Regions from separate parts of the Leclercia sp. G3L genome, predicted to be linked through region 4. Evidence: predicted binding sites of a transcription regulator. Region 4 holds the regulator's gene; each other region holds the start of a gene.
What was found. Region 4 encodes LexA, which represses DNA repair genes until DNA is damaged. Its sites were predicted from a motif close to TNCTGTATGTACATACAGNA; they were not measured.

Region 1 (4,019 bases), 2.0 Mb from region 4:
AGATAACGCTCCACAACGATTCCTCTGTAGTTCAGTCGGTAGAACGGCGGACTGTTAATCCGTATGTCACTGGTTCGAGTCCAGTCAGAGGAGCCACATTTAAGAAGCCTGCTTTCGAGCAGGCTTTTTGCTTTTCCGGGTTCGGCAAACCGCGGACAAAAAAAAGCCCCCCGACAAGTCGGAGGGCTTAGTTTGTTCAGCGACGCTTATTCGCCTTTGGCTTCAGCGTGCTTCATCTCGCCCATGACTTTCAGCTTTTTCGAGATTTCACGACGCTCTTTAGAGATCTCAGCATTTTTGATGATGTAGTCGTCTACGCGGTCTTCGTAGTCGCTTTTCATGCTGGCGATAATGCCCTGGATAGCTTCAACGCTCATGCCTGGTTTGATGTAATCGCTCAGGTTGTCCAGCAGCAGAACACGCTTCTGGTTGTCACGGATCTTTTTCTCAACGTCCTGGATTTCACGTTGCAGTTTGTTCTTGCGGCGGAACAGGCGGACGAATTCCAGAACATCCTGGAAAGAAGGCTTGGTAGTTTCCATTTTTACACCCCTGATAATGTGAGATTCGGATTCGTTTAAACAACCGCGATGCCGTTAACCTTACTGACAGCGATTGCTGATGACAATAATTTTTCCTTTGTCCCTATCATAACCTCAATTTCTGCTGAATCGAAGCAGCAGGCAACACAACCACGCATAGCCGCTTTTTATTTGCGCAATGCACGGCAGATAAGATGTGACAACAGTTCCAGCTGACGCGCAAGCTCCATGCTCAACCATACATAGCCGTGAATGGGCGTTTCCGCCACGTTTTCACTGGACTGATCCTTGATCAGCTGGCGCAGCTCGGCAACGATTTCGTTCAGCCGCTCGGTATTGGCCAGAATCGGCTGCGGATTACCTTCGTAGAGCGCATGAGCGATGGTGAGCAGCGTCTGCTGCGTCATCTGCTGCGTCTCTTTTAAGGTCCGGGCATTCAGCATCACAAAATGGCTGGCCCGGGAGGCCCAGTGGGCGTTGATTTGCAGCTCCAGCATGCAGACCAGATTGCGGCTGACGGTCTGGATAGCTTCGAAAATGGATTTCTGGATATGGGTTTCTTTGCTGGCAGGAGTAATCAGTCCGCGCATTTTGACCACGTCGTTGAGGATGATTTGCAGATGTTTTTCCAGCCGCGGACGTTCCACCAGGTTTGGGGAAAAGCCCGCCTGATAGACCCGATTGAAGGCGGTGACATAGTTCGCCATCTGGATACGCCAGTGCAGGAACGCCCGCTGCGGCCAGATACCGGTAAACAGCATCGCCAGCAGAGAACCGAGGATCACGTCGCCGCTTCGCCACAGGGCGGTATGCATATCCCCGGTGGGCGCGCCTATTACCACCGCAAGGGTGATCCCGATAAGCAACGACTGATAGGGCCGCTTACCCAGCGCCAGCCAGCCGCAGAGGAACATCGCCGCCGCGCACCACAGCAGCATCAGCGGCAGAGAGATTAGCTCCAGCTTCAGGGCAATCAACCCCAGTGCCGAACCCAGAATGGTGCCGCCAATGCGCTCAAACGCGCGCGGCACCACGTTGCCCCAGAAGGAGATGGGCCCCATGATGACTACCAGGGTAATCAGCGGCCATGTCCCTTCCGGCACGTCCAGCAGACGCACCAGTAAAAAGGTAAGGACAAACGCCAGCGCGATACGGCACCCGTGTACGGTGCGGTAATGGCGATATAGTCGAATTTCAAAAGGCGTCAGAGTTTTGTCGGGGCGCACACGCTCTCCAGCATTACGGCAAACCCTGATTGTACTGCGTTTTCTGCCGGAGTGGTGGCACCCGGCAGAAAAACCCTGTGAAGCGTGAGCATACCTGCAGCGTTACGCGACCCGGTTTTGTACCGGAATAAACATCTCGATATCCCAGTAGCCGTCGGCGTTACCGTCGTTCAGGTAACGTTCGAAGCAGGGTTTCGGTGCGATCTGGTAATCGCCATCTTCAAGCAGGCTGTCGAAAAACAGGTTCCAGGGGGTGGCGAAGTCATAATTCTCAACGCGGGCGGTGGCTACCGCGTACTCGCCTTCGGCTACTTCAGTGAGGATCACCCCTTCACTGTTGGTGGGGATGACAAAATCGTCCGGCACGGTGACCACCGTGTCGCAGCGTAACTTTTCAGCGGGCACTTCATCCGGATTATCATAATAGACGGCCACCCACTCCAGCGGCTGAATATGCTTGCCGTCTACCCACATCACCAGTTGCTCAAAACCCTGCTTAACCGTTTGCTCCCAGGGGCCAACCATATGAAAACCGGCGATTTTGCGTTTGTTCTGGTGCTTGATGCTGTAGTCCATGCTGCCTCCGATTGGTTACTGTATATACATACACTGTAATGCAGAGAAAAGCGGTTTAACAATGATGATCTGTCTATTATGCGAGCAGGCTCGCACAGTCGCCAGCCTGCTCATCCTGCCGTCAGGCTTTGTGGTGCAGATAGTCGCTCAGGCGTGAGAACATCCCACCTTTACCCACCCCTTCTAGGGTCACCAGCGGCCAGTGGGCGACCACTTTATCGCGATCGTACAGCTCAATCTCCCCGACCCGCTGATGCGCGGCAATCGGCGCTTCCAGCTCTTTTTTATCCAGCACATATTTGGCTTTAATGTTCGGCAGCTCCGCCTTCGGCAGCGCCAGCCAGAAGTCCTGATCGGTGCCCAGCGAAATCTGCTCTTTATCGCCGTACCAGATACGCTCGATGCCTACCTGCTTACCGTTACGCAGGATCTGCACGGTATCGAAGTTCTGCTGTCCCCAGTGCAGGAGCTTGCGCGCCTGATCCTCACGACCTTTTGGACTCTCGGCCCCCATAATGACGGCAATCAGGCGGCGCTGACCGTCCACGGCAGAGGCGATCAGATTAAAGCCGGCACCGGAAGTGTGACCAGTTTTCAGGCCATCAACGCTGAGGGACTTATCCCACAGCAGGCCGTTACGGTTCTGCTGGGTGATGCCGTTCCAGGTCAGGCTCTTCTCGCTGTACATGTGATAAAACGCCGGCTCACCGTGAATGATGGCACGGGAAAGCACCGCCAGGTCGTACGCCGAGCTGTGCTGGCCCGGGGCGTCCAGACCGTGAACCGTTTCAAAATGGGTATCGCGCAGATTCAGCTTTTTAACGTAGTCGTTCATCATGGTGACGAACTGAGGCTGTCCGCCCGCCACGTAATCGGCCAGCGCCACGCAGGCGTCGTTGCCGGAGTCGACAATCAAACCGCGGCTAAGATCGCGCACCGACACCTGCTCGCCCGCCTTCAGGAACATCAGCGAGGAGCCGTCAAACACCGGATTGCCTTTGGCCCAGGCATCCTGTCCAACCGTGACCATATCGTCCGGGGTGATGCGATGGCTGTCGATGGCGCGATCCACCACGTAGCCGGTCATGAGCTTGGTCAGGCTGGCCGGATTACGCTGCTGATGTTCGTTGCCCGCCGTTAAAATCTGCCCCGTCGTATAATCCATCAGCACCCAGGAGCCTGCCTGGATGGCTGGCGGCTGCGGCGCATAATTAATTGGATCGGCAGCCAGCGCGGAAGAAATGCTCAAAGTGAGTAAAGAAACAGCAATAAACAGACGGCGTTTCAACGGTATATCCTCAGGTCATTTAAAATCGTTGCCCTTTTTACGGAAGTTTTCCGCTGGATACCTGGAATAATTGCAAAAAAATGTGACAGCACGCAGGTTTTTCCCGGACGATGCCTCGCAAATTTGCAAGCTGAGGGCGCTTTTCCTTCGGCGTGCCAGGCCGGATGGTTTACCATAGTGGTGTCACTCATAAACAGGATGGTATTACTGGTGTCTGACTCCGCCGCGCTGCCTACATTTTTATTCCACGATTACGAAACCTTTGGCACCAGCCCCTCGCTGGATCGCCCTGCTCAGTTTGCCGCGATCCGCACCGATGCCGATTTCAATATCATCGGCGAGCCGGAGGTGTTCTTTTGTAAACCCGCAGATGACTATCTGCCCCAG
Region 2 (4,019 bases), 650 kb from region 4:
GACTGGGACAAATTCAACCTGTTCCGCTTTGTCTCTGAAGTCAAAGAGCCAACGCTGCGCGCCTACTCTATGGCCAACTACCCGGACGAGAAAGGCATTATCATGCTCAACGTGCGTATCGCCACGCCGCCGCCAGGCGTACCGGATGCACCGCCGGGGATCATGTCGTCGTATATCTGGTCGCTGAAGGCGGGTGATAAGGTGACGATCTCCGGTCCGTTTGGTGAGTTCTTTGCCAAAGAGACCGACGCCGAAATGGTCTTTATCGGTGGGGGAGCCGGGATGGCGCCGATGCGTTCGCACATTTTCGATCAGCTTAAGCGTCTGGGTAGTAAACGTAAGATCAGCTTCTGGTACGGCGCCCGTTCACTGCGGGAGATGTTCTATCAGGAGGAGTTTGAACAGCTGGCGCGGGACAACCCGAACTTCAGCTTCCACATTGCGCTCTCCGATCCGCAGCCGGAAGACAACTGGACCGGCTATACCGGGTTCATCCATAACGTGCTGTATGAAAACTATCTCAAACACCACACCGCGCCGGAAGACTGCGAGTTCTACATGTGTGGGCCGCCAATGATGAACGCCGCCGTCATCAAAATGCTGCAGGATCTCGGCGTGGAAGATGAGAACATCATGCTGGATGATTTTGGAGGTTGATGATGGTGACCTTTGTGCTGACCTTTGCGATCTTTGTGCTGGTGATTTTTGGCATGTCGCTCGGCTGGCTGATTAAGCGCAAAAGCATTCAGGGCAGCTGCGGCGGCATCTCCTCGCTGGGGATGGAGAAGGTCTGCGACTGCCCCGAGCCGTGCGACGCGCGTAAAAAGCGCATGCAACGCGAAGCACAGCGCCAGCAAAACAGGATCCTCTGAACGAAACAGGCCGCAGCAGCGGCCTGTTTTTTTACTTCATCCACGCTCTGGCCTGGGCGGGTGAATCCACCATCACGCCGTCGGCCCCCAGCGCCTGTGCTTTCTGGTAATCCTCCGCGGAGTTAACGCCAAGCAGGATCACATGGGCATTCCCTTGGGAGCGGAAGCAGTCCATCGCCTCCTTATCCCACGTCAGGGTCGCCGGGGAGATGCCCTCGCCCAGCGTAAATTTCTCCACCACTTCCACTTTGCGATTCAGCTCCAGCCCGTACCACCAGGCATCCATTTTCTTTACCGGCGGCAGGCATTCGTGGTTCAGGGAGATATTCGCCAGCCGGGTGCGCGTTTCACTCCGGGTGACAAAGCGCGGCACCTCTGCAGGCAGGGCATCAAGATAGCGATCCTCCGTTGAATAGACGCGAACACGCGTCAGGCTGTTGGTTTCTTTCAACACGCCAAGCAGCTGTTTGCCCATCTCAGCCGGATCGGCGTCGGGGGATTTAATATCGATATAGAACTGAACGTCAGGCCAGCGTTCCAGCACCGCTTTCAGGGTCGGAATTGTAGTTCCGGCGACCTTTTCTTTCCATTTTGCACCGGCATCAAATGTCGCCAGTTCGGCCTGGGTGTACTGAGAGATTTTTCCCTTTGCCGCGGTTAACGCGCTGAGATCGCTGGGACGATACAGAACGGGAACGCCGTCACGGCTGAGCTGCACGGTGACCCAGATTGCCTGAGCGCGGTTTTCCAGCGCCAGCTTGATGGCCGGAAGGGTATTCTCCGGCGCGTCGGCGGTTCCTCCGCGGTGAGCAATCATTTGTGGGCTAGCCCATGCGGAGGACGACAGCAGAAGTGAGGCGATAATCATCTTTTTCATCAATAATTTTCCATTTTAAATCATTTAATTCAATGGCTTGTGACGGGTTGGTGGCTTATTCTTGTACCACGCTTTAATGACAGCCATGAGACGGTAAATCTGCTGACGCATTTTTTGCACTTTGTTATACTGTGCATAATTACAGGTGTGGTGACGATGATGCGCAAGATAATCCATGTTGATATGGACTGTTTTTTTGCTGCGGTAGAGATGCGCGACAACCCGGCGCTGCGGGATATCCCCATTGCCATTGGCGGCAGTCGTGTACAACGCGGGGTGATCAGCACCGCGAACTACCCGGCACGCAAGTTTGGCGTGCGCAGCGCCATGCCGACCGCGATGGCGTTAAAACTCTGCCCGCACCTGACCTTATTACCCGGACGTTTCGAGGCCTATAAAGAAGCGTCCCACCATATTCGCGAAATCTTCTCCCGCTATACCTCCCTGATTGAGCCTCTGTCGCTGGACGAAGCCTATCTGGACGTCACCGACAGCCTGCACTGCCACGGCTCCGCCACGCTGATGGCCCAGGAGATCCGTCAGACGATTTTTGATGAACTGCAGCTCACCGCCTCGGCGGGCGTCGCGCCGGTGAAATTTCTCGCCAAAATCGCCTCGGATCTCAATAAGCCCAACGGCCAGTATGTGATCACCCCTGACGAAGTGCCGGCATTTATCAAAACGCTGCCGCTGGGTAAGATCCCCGGCGTAGGGAAAGTCTCTGCGGCAAAGCTGGAGAGCATGGGGCTGCGCACCTGCGGGGATGTACAGAACAGCGATCTGGGGATGCTGCTAAAGCGCTTTGGTAAGTTTGGCCGGGTATTGTGGGAGCGGAGTCAGGGCATTGATGAGCGCAACGTTAACAGCGAGCGGCTGCGTAAATCGGTGGGAGTGGAACGTACCCTGGCGGAGGATATCCATGACTGGGCAGACTGCGAAGCCATTATCGTCGGGCAGCTTTATCCCGAGCTGGAGCGGCGGCTGGCTAAGGTCAAACCGGATCTGCTGATTGCCCGCCAGGGGGTAAAACTCAAGTTCAACGACTTTCAGCAAACCACCCAGGAGCACGTCTGGCCGCGGCTGAACAAAGACGATTTGATTGCGACAGCAAAGAAAGCCTGGGAAGAGCGTCGGGCAGGGCGGGGGGTACGGCTGGTGGGATTACACGTCACGCTGCTGGATCCGCAGCTGGAGCGGCAGCTGGTGTTGGGGCTGTAAAAAAGCCCGGTGGCGCTTACGCTTACCGGGCCTACACTCTACTGCCCGGTGGCGCTTACGCTTACCGGGCCTACAACGGGCGCGTAACCCGTAGGCCCGGCAAACGCAGTGCCGCCGGGCAACATGGTTGATTACTTCGCCGGAATCGCTTTCAGCAGTTCCGTCAGCAGGGTCCAGTAATGGCCCACGCTTTCGATATGCACCTGCTCATCCGGAGAGTGAGGACCGGTAATGGTTGGCCCGATGGAAACCATGTCCATATCCGGGTACGGTTTCTTGAACAGACCGCACTCCAGACCCGCGTGGATCACCTGAATGTTCGGCGTGCTGTTGAACAGACGCTGATAGGTTTCACGCACCAGCGCCATCACCGGTGAACTCGCATCTGGCTGCCAGCCCGGATAGCTGCCCTTGGCAACGGTCTTCGCGCCAGACAGGGTGCCCAGAGATTCCAGCATGCTCACCACGTAATCTTTACCGCTGTCGATCAGGGAGCGGATCAGGCAGATGATCTCTGCGCTGTCGTCAGCCATGGTCACCACGCCGACGTTCAGGGAGGTTTCCACCACGCCTTTCGCTACGTCTGAGTTGCGGATAACGCCGTTCGGGGTCGCATTCAGCAGCTGAACAAAGCGGTCGCGGGACTGTTCAGTCAGCGCGGCTTTATCAGTGGTAACCGCTTCCAGCACCACGGTCAGGTTCTTCTCTTTCGCTTCCAGTTCGTTTTTCAGGATATCCAGGTAAACGGTGGAGAGCTTTTTCAGCGCATCGGCTTTGTCTGCGGCCACGGCCACGGTAGCGAAGGCTTCACGCGGGATCGCGTTACGCAGCGTACCGCCGTTGAAATCCACCAGACGCAGATCCAGCTCGGCAGCGTGACCGGCGAGGAAACGGGCCAGCAGCTTGTTGGCATTGCCTAACCCTAAATGAATGTCACCGCCGGAGTGGCCGCCTTTCAGCCCTTTCAGCGTCAGCTTGAAGGTCTGGAAGCCTGCCGGGATCGCTTCACGGGTCAGCGGCAGCGTGGAGATAAAGTCGATACCGCCCGCGCA
Region 3 (4,019 bases), 1.2 Mb from region 4:
CGGTTAGACGTTCGCGCTCAAGGGCGGTATCCAGCGTCGAGGCTTCGTAAACCTGCTCCATTAACGGCAGCGTGGCGTCCATCCACCCTTCTGCAATCGCGACGCCCGGCGAGGCCGGTAAAGCGCGAATGCGCGTCTGCCGGTACTGACCAAAGAGCGCTGCCAGCTGGGACTGGGAGAGGATGGCGGCCATTTGCGTGGCAAGCGTAACGAGGAACGACTCTTCGCTTTCATCGTACTGGCGCAGCTCACGCTGCTGTACCACCAGCACGCCAAGGAGCTGACGGCGCTGAATAATGGGTACGCCGAGGAATGCGCGGAAGCGCTCCTCTTTTACGGAGGGGATGTATTTAAAGCTGGGGTGTTTCTGCGCATCGGCAAGGTTGATGGGTTCCGCCAGTCGCCCGACCAGACCCACAACACCTTCATCAAATGCCAGCGCAACGGTACGACCACGCGGTTTTTTTAATCCGCGCGTGGCCATAAGGTAGTAACACCTGCGGTCATGGTCGGCAAGATAGACCGAACACACCTCGGTTTCCATCGCAAGGCAGATATCCGTGACCAGAATATCCAGCGCCTCGTTGAGCCGTGGGGCACTGGCCACCTTCTCGACTATTTCGCGCAGGCGGGTGAGCATAATGTGCGTAGCTTAACCTCTTTTACGTCGCCAGGCAGGTGCGCTCTGCGGCTTAGGAGGGGTCTCCTGCAGCAACATCACAGCACTTGCGAACTCTTTCATCACCCTACGGTAAACGTCGCGCTTAAACGACACGACCTGACGAACGGGATACCAGTAGCTGACCCAGCACCAGCCATCAAATTCGGGCGTGCTGCTGGTTTGCATATTGATATCCGCATCGCTGCTCACCAATTGCAGAAGAAACCATTTCTGTTTCTGGCCGATACATACCGGCTTTGTGTCCCAACGCACCAAACGCTTCGGTAACTTGTAACGCAACCAGTTGCGGGTCGAAGCCAGAATGCGAACATCCTTGCGGCTTAAGCCAACTTCTTCGAACAGCTCCCGATACATCGCTTGCTCTGCGGACTCTCCTGGATTGATCCCACCTTGGGGAAATTGCCAGGAGTGCTGACCATATCGCCGGGCCCACATAACCTGACCCTGGCGATTACAAATTACGATACCTACATTCGGGCGGTAGCCATCGTCATCAATCACCGGACTACCCCAAACTAAACCTTATATATAAATGATTGTTTCACACTCCAGTGAGGCGGTAAACCACTCTCTTTCTGGCCTGGAGCCTAATAACATTTGAATAACTCACAATTATCAGCTGAGTTATAAACAGATGACCGGTACAAAGGGCAATTTTATTCACTTTTTCTGTGGATAGAGTTGTGAAGAAGTGTGGAATTACCGATGGACAACCCAGATCACTCTGAATATTACAGAGATGAGTGATTTTTACAAATCACTATAATTCATGGAGTTAAATTATAAATTACCTGAATTACACGGCATAGTGTGATGTACATCACCTTAAAGATCCTGGCACTGATGAAAGATCGAACAACGTCGGTTTTATCCACAGATTGTGCCAATAAGTTAGGCACATTTTGTCTGATTTTTCGATTTTCGTCCCACGTCAAGGCTGTAAATGGAAACAGTAGTGGGGGTTATTCCCAGTTATCCCATTTTTCTGTGGATAACAGGGTGTAAGATCCTGTTTATTGTCAGTGACCAGATTTGAACAACCGGGAGAGCTCCCTTAGCGAAACGGAATTGCAGGTGATAAAAAGGCTGATAAATCATCCACCTGGCACCAGCAAAAAGAAAAAGATAAACTCAGACCGTGCGGTGGAAAACTGCTGTTCACTTTTTAACCAGAAGGCAACGATCATGCTTCCCCTTGTTCCCCTGACGTCTCCCCCCGCAACGGAAGCGGCATTACTGCAACAAGCGCAACGCCTGGCGGGATACTCGCTGGGAGAACTCGCCGCCCTGGCCGGTCTGCCCATTCCACCCGATCTTAAGCGTGATAAGGGATGGACGGGCATTCTGCTGGAGCTGTGGCTGGGGGCTAGCGCGGGCAGCAAACCTGAACAGGATTTTGCCGCGCTGGGGGTGGAGCTGAAGACCATTCCGATCGACAGCCTGGGCCGTCCGCTGGAAACCACCTTTGTCTGCGTGGCGCCGTTAACCGGCAATACCGGGATCACCTGGGAGAGCAGCCACGTGCGGCATAAGCTAAAGCGTGTGCTGTGGATCCCGGTGGAGGGCGATCGGGCGATCCCGCTGGCGGCACGGCGCGTCGGTGCGCCGTTGATCTGGAGCCCGGATGAGGAGGAAGATCGTCAGCTGCGCCTGGACTGGGAGGAGTTGATGGACATGATCGTGCTGGGTCAGGTTGAGCGTATCACCGCCCGCCACGGTGAAGTGCTCCAGCTGCGGCCCAAAGCGGCAAACAGTAAAGCCCTCACCGAGGCCATCGGCGCGCACGGGGAACCGATCCTGACCCTGCCCCGCGGCTTTTATTTGAAAAAAAACTTCACGGGTGCGCTGTTAGCGCGTCATTTTTTGCTGAATACCTGATTTTTTAGCCAGAATTATGTCGTTTATCACATATTTGCCTGTTTTTTCAGATTTCACCGCTTTGTGAAAACCATTACCGGAGTTATTACTACACTAATCATGTGATACGAGCCAGGTGGAGGTAATAAGAATGAAAAAATGGGCAGTGATAATCTCAGCTGTTGGTTTAGCGTTTGCCGTTTCAGGTTGTAGCAGCGATTACGTCATGGCGACGAAATATGGCCGCATGATCCTGACCGACGGCAAACCCGAAGTCGACGATGATACCGGTCTGGTCAGCTACCGCGATCGGGAAGGTAATAATATGCAGATTAACCGCGACGACGTTTCGCAGATTATCGAAAGATAATATTGAAGGTCAGCAACTTGCTGGCCTTTTGATTTTTCTCTTCCCCTTTCGCTTCCCCTCTGCCATGTTTATTGTCCTTCGTCGGGAATTTCCTGACACGCTTAACATGTCAACTAAGGAAGCCGGCTATGCAATATCACCGTATCCCCCATAGCGCTCTTGAGATAAGCCAACTGGGGTTGGGCACGATGACATTTGGTGAACAAAATAGCGAAGCCGATGCCCATGCACAACTCGATTACGCCGTCAGCCAGGGCATTAACCTGATTGACGTTGCTGAAATGTACCCGGTTCCGCCACGCCCGGAAACCCAGGGCTTAACCGAAACCTACGTCGGCAACTGGCTGGCAAAACGCGGCAACCGCGAAAAGCTGATTGTTGCCTCTAAGGTCAGCGGCCCGTCACGCAATAACGACAGCGGCATTCGCCCGAATCAGATCCTCGATCGTAAGAACATCCGCGCCGCGCTGGACGCCAGTCTGACGCGTCTGCAGACGGATTACCTCGACCTGTATCAGGTTCACTGGCCTCAGCGTCCGACCAACTGCTTCGGCAAGCTCGGGTATAGCTGGAGCGACAGCGCACCGGTCGTTACGCTGCTGGAAACGCTGGAAGCCTTAACCGAATGCCAGCGTGCGGGTAAAATCCGCTATATCGGCGTCTCTAACGAAACGGCTTTCGGCGTGATGCGCTATCTGCACCTGGCGGATAAGCACGATCTGCCGCGCATCGTCACCATCCAGAACCCGTACAGCCTGTTGAACCGCAGCTACGAAGTGGGTCTGGCGGAGGTGAGCCAGTATGAAGGCGTTGAGCTGCTGGCCTACTCCTGCCTGGCCTTTGGCACGCTGACCGGTAAGTATCTCAACGGTGCAAAACCGGCGGGGGCGCGTAATACGCTGTTCAGCCGCTTTACTCGTTACAGCGGCGAGCAGACGCAGAAAGCGGTAGCGGCCTATGTGGATATCGCCAGACGTCACGGGCTCGATCCGGCGCAGATGGCGCTGGCCTTTGTGCGCCGTCAGCCGTTTGTAGCCAGCACCCTGCTGGGCGCAACCACCATGGAACAGCTGAAAACTAACGTTGAAAGCATCCATCTGGAGCTGAGCG
Region 4 (4,019 bases):
GCGCTGGCGAGAGGCCAGCAGAGCGGTACAACACAGGTTCATGGCGTTGGCCGCCCCGGCGTTGTTAATACGTACCATCAGATCGGCGGCTATGGCGTTCACCGTTGGCGTCAGCCAGGCCGGACGCACCGCTTCGATCGGATCGATGGACTCGCGCCACTCCGGCACACGGTGATTGAGATAAGTCATCAACGGCATAGGTTCGCCGAAGTTAACATACCCCTGACCAAGGTTGCGCAGCTTGCTCAGGCCGCGCAGCATCTGCAGCAGGCTCTCTTTCTCTTTGGTGGCGCCGCGCAGCTCTTTGGCGTAAGTACCCACTTCCATCACGTGCTCGTAACCGATGTAAATCGGCACCAGAGTGATTGGACGCGTACCGCCACGCAGCATCGCCTGAATGGTCATCGACAGGGTGCCGGTCTTCGGATCGAGCAGACGCCCGGTACGGGAACGGCCGCCTTCCACGAAATATTCCACAGAGTAGCCGCGGCTGAACAGCTCGCCCAGATACTCACGGAACACGGTAGAGTAGAGCTTATTGCCTTTAAAGGTACGGCGAATGAAGAACGCACCCAGACGGCGGAAGATCGGGCCAGCCGGCCAGAAGTTGAGGTTGATACCCGCAGCGATGTGCGGCGGCACCAGCCCCTGGTGATAGAGCACATACGAGAGCAGCAGGTAGTCCATGTGGCTGCGGTGGCAGGGCACATAAACAATCTCATGGCCGTCGTGGGCCAGCTGGCGCACACGCTCGGCGTTGTGCACGTTGATCCCCTGATAGAGACGGTTCCATGTAAAGCTCAGGATACGGTCGCTAAGGCGGATCATCTCGTAGGAGAAGTTGGCCGCAATCTCTTCCATCAGGGCGATGGCGTTTTGCTGCGCCTTCTCGTGGGAGATTTTTTTGCTGCGCGCTTCGTCTTCGACGGCGCGGGCGATCGCTTTCGAGGCCAGCAGCTTGTTAAACAGATCCTGACGTGCGGGCAGGCGCGGGCCTACCGCGGCCAGACGCTGACGGGCAAAGTGCATGCGCGCCACGCGGGCCAGCTTCTGGGCGATGGTCTTATCCGTACCGTGCTCATCGGCCATGCGGCGCAGTGAGACTGACGGCGAGAAACGGACAAAGCTGTCGCGGCCGAGCCAGTTGACGGCGAAAAATTTCTGCACCCCGTTAAGCATGCGCAACGGCGGATTCTCTTCGCCTTTATCACGCCCCGGACGACGGCCAAACATGACCGATACGGGCACCATCTGCACGTCCAGCAGCGGGTTGCTGCGGTGCAGGTCGAGGTAGTCATGGAACAGCTTGATCGACTCTTCTTTCGGCGTGTACCAGGTGAACACGCGAGGGCCACCGTGGATAAAGATGTAGCGCGGCAGCTGAGTGCCGTCGATCTCCAGCGGCTCCAGCGGATCGGGAAGATCGTGCGCCAGGCATTGGGCGCGCAGCGTCAGCAAGTCGGCCTTCGAGTTATAAGGCAAAACGTACATAATAGGACGCGAGGTATCGAGTCCCAACTCCAGCGTGGGAACCGCCGGAATAGACTTGCTTTTTACCAGGACGCTTAATGGTAAATTAAGTAATTTGTAGTAAATTCGTGGCCAGCCAGACATAAACGATGTAAAGCCTCTGGTTAAAAATGCAATTGCGGCGCAAGGATAACAGAAAGCGCGCAAAATTTCTGTTGTTACCCGTCATACTTCCGGTGGCTGCGCCAGGCGCTTAAACCACCGTTTCTGACGCTATTTTCGAAGAAAGGTTTCTTTTAATGGCCAATAATACCACTGGGTTAACCCGAATCATTAAAGCTGCCGGCTATTCATGGAAAGGCATCCGTGCTGCCTGGATCAATGAAGCCGCATTTCGCCAGGAGGGGGTTGCTGTCGTCGCGGCGATTATTATTGCCTGCTGGCTGGATGTTGATCCCATCACTCGCGTATTACTGATTGGCTCGGTGATGTTGGTGATGATAGTCGAAATTTTGAACAGTGCGATCGAGGCGGTGGTCGACCGTATCGGCACTGACTTTCACGAGCTCTCGGGCCGGGCAAAAGATATGGGTTCTGCCGCGGTGTTGATGGCGATTATCGTTGCGTTGTTTACCTGGGTCACGCTGCTTTGGGGACATTTACGATAAGCCTTCAGAAACCGAACAAGTCTCTGGTTTTTTATGCGGTTTGTGGTTCCAAAATCACCTTTAGCTGTATATACTCACAGCATAACTGTATATACACCCAGGGGGCGGAATGAAAGCGTTAACGACCAGGCAGCAAGAGGTGTTTGATCTCATTCGGGATCATATCGGCCAGACGGGTATGCCGCCGACGCGTGCAGAAATCGCGCAGCGTCTGGGCTTCCGTTCTCCAAATGCCGCCGAAGAGCACCTTAAGGCACTGGCGCGTAAGGGTGTGCTTGAGATTGTCTCCGGAGCGTCTCGCGGTATTCGCCTGCTGGTTGAAGCCGAAGAGGGCCTTCCGCTCGTCGGCCGCGTCGCCGCCGGGGAACCGCTGCTGGCGCAGCAGCACATTGAAGGCCACTATCAGGTCGATCCGGGCATGTTTAAACCGAGCGCAGACTTTCTGCTCCGCGTAAGCGGCATGTCGATGAAAGACATCGGTATTCTGGATGGCGATCTGCTGGCAGTACACAAAACGCAGGACGTGCGTAACGGTCAGGTGGTTGTGGCGCGTATCGATGATGAAGTCACCGTTAAGCGACTGAAAAAGCAGGGCAACACCGTGCAGCTGCTGCCGGAAAACAGCGAGTTTTCCCCGATTGTTGTCGACCTGCGTGAAAATAACTTCTCCATCGAAGGTCTTGCGGTTGGCGTCATCCGCAACGGTGAGTGGTTATAACGCCTTTCTGACAGACTGCGACCCTGTCGCAGTCTGCTTTTCCTGCCTCCGGCGAACATTTTCATGTCTCTCCTGACTGCTTCAGACAAGGCGTTGTGGCGTCTTGCACTTCCCATGATCGTCTCCAATATCAGCGTCCCTCTTCTCGGGCTGGTGGATACGGCTGTCATTGGTCATCTCGATTCGCCCGTCTATCTGGGCGGTGTCGCCATCGGCGCGACGGCAACCAGCTTCCTGTTTATGCTGCTGCTCTTTTTGCGCATGAGTACCACCGGGCTTACTGCCCAGGCCTATGGCGCGAAGGATCCGTTGCGTCTGGCCCGCGCGCTGGTGCAGCCGCTGATCCTGGCCCTCGGTGCCGGTCTGTTGATTGTGCTGTTGCGCACACCGCTCATCGATCTGGCGCTGCATATCGTTGGCGGCAGCGAGGCCGTTCTTCATCAGGCGAGGCGCTTCCTGGAGATCCGCTGGCTCAGCGCCCCGGCATCGCTGGCTAACCTGGTGCTGCTCGGCTGGCTGCTGGGGGTGCAGTATGCCCGGGCGCCGGTGATCCTGCTGGTAGTGGGGAACCTGCTCAACATCGTGCTGGATCTTTGGCTGGTGATGGGCCTGCAGATGAACGTGCAGGGGGCTGCGCTGGCGACCGCTATCGCAGAGTACGCCACCCTGCTGATCGGCTTATGGATGGTCTGGCGGGTGCTGGCCCTGCGCGGTATTTCGCTGGCGCTGCTGAAAGCGAGCTGGCGGGGCAACATCCGCAAACTGCTGGCCCTCAATCGCGACATCATGCTGCGCTCGCTGCTGCTGCAACTCTGTTTCGGGGCGCTGACGGTAATGGGCGCGCGGCTGGGGCCGGAGATTATCGCCGTCAACGCCGTGCTGATGACCCTGCTGACCTTTACCGCCTACGCGCTGGATGGCTTCGCCTACGCGGTTGAGGCCCACTCCGGGCAGGCCTATGGCGCACGGGAAAGCGGCCAGCTGCGGGAAGTGTGGCGGGCGGCCTGCCGTCAGTCCGGCCTGGTGGCGCTCGCCTTCGCGCTCGTTTACGCCCTGGCAGGCGATCGGATCATTGCCCTGCTGACTTCGCTGCCCGAACTACGCGCGCTGGCGAGCCACTATCTTATCTGGCAGGTGGTTTTACCGGTGGTGGGCGTCTGGTG

Region 1: sbmC (DNA gyrase inhibitor SbmC) is a predicted target of LexA. The motif match lies at 2,361-2,380, and genes of this name have one in related genera.
Region 2: dinB (DNA polymerase IV) is a predicted target of LexA. The motif match lies at 1,877-1,896, and genes of this name have one in related genera.
Region 3: mutH (DNA mismatch repair endonuclease MutH) is a predicted target of LexA. The motif match lies at 1,618-1,637, and genes of this name have one in related genera.

Annotation. Positions count from the first base shown of each region.
Region 1 is NZ_CP088265.1:2,885,264-2,889,282, reverse strand. It holds tRNA gene LRS40_RS15095 (tRNA-Asn) at 21-96, shown strand; gene LRS40_RS15090 (DUF496 family protein) at 207-542, opposite strand; gene LRS40_RS15085 (FUSC family protein) at 710-1,768, opposite strand; gene sbmC (DNA gyrase inhibitor SbmC) at 1,871-2,344, opposite strand; gene dacD (serine-type D-Ala-D-Ala carboxypeptidase DacD) at 2,466-3,638, opposite strand; gene sbcB (exodeoxyribonuclease I) at 3,843-4,019, shown strand, end outside.
Region 2 is NZ_CP088265.1:229,176-233,194, reverse strand. It holds gene nqrF (NADH:ubiquinone reductase (Na(+)-transporting) subunit F) at 1-657, shown strand, start outside; gene nqrM ((Na+)-NQR maturation NqrM) at 657-872, shown strand; gene LRS40_RS02550 (glycerophosphodiester phosphodiesterase family protein) at 904-1,749, opposite strand; gene dinB (DNA polymerase IV) at 1,909-2,967, shown strand; gene pepD (cytosol nonspecific dipeptidase) at 3,099-4,019, opposite strand, start outside.
Region 3 is NZ_CP088265.1:2,069,501-2,073,519, reverse strand. It holds gene ptsP (phosphoenolpyruvate--protein phosphotransferase) at 1-640, opposite strand, end outside; gene rppH (RNA pyrophosphohydrolase) at 653-1,183, opposite strand; gene mutH (DNA mismatch repair endonuclease MutH) at 1,868-2,560, shown strand; gene LRS40_RS11415 (YgdI/YgdR family lipoprotein) at 2,691-2,909, shown strand; gene LRS40_RS11410 (NADP(H)-dependent aldo-keto reductase) at 3,038-4,019, shown strand, end outside.
Region 4 is NZ_CP088265.1:881,090-885,108, reverse strand. It holds gene plsB (glycerol-3-phosphate 1-O-acyltransferase PlsB) at 1-1,614, opposite strand, end outside; gene LRS40_RS05605 (diacylglycerol kinase) at 1,770-2,138, shown strand; gene lexA (transcriptional repressor LexA) at 2,248-2,856, shown strand; gene dinF (MATE family efflux transporter DinF) at 2,920-4,019, shown strand, end outside.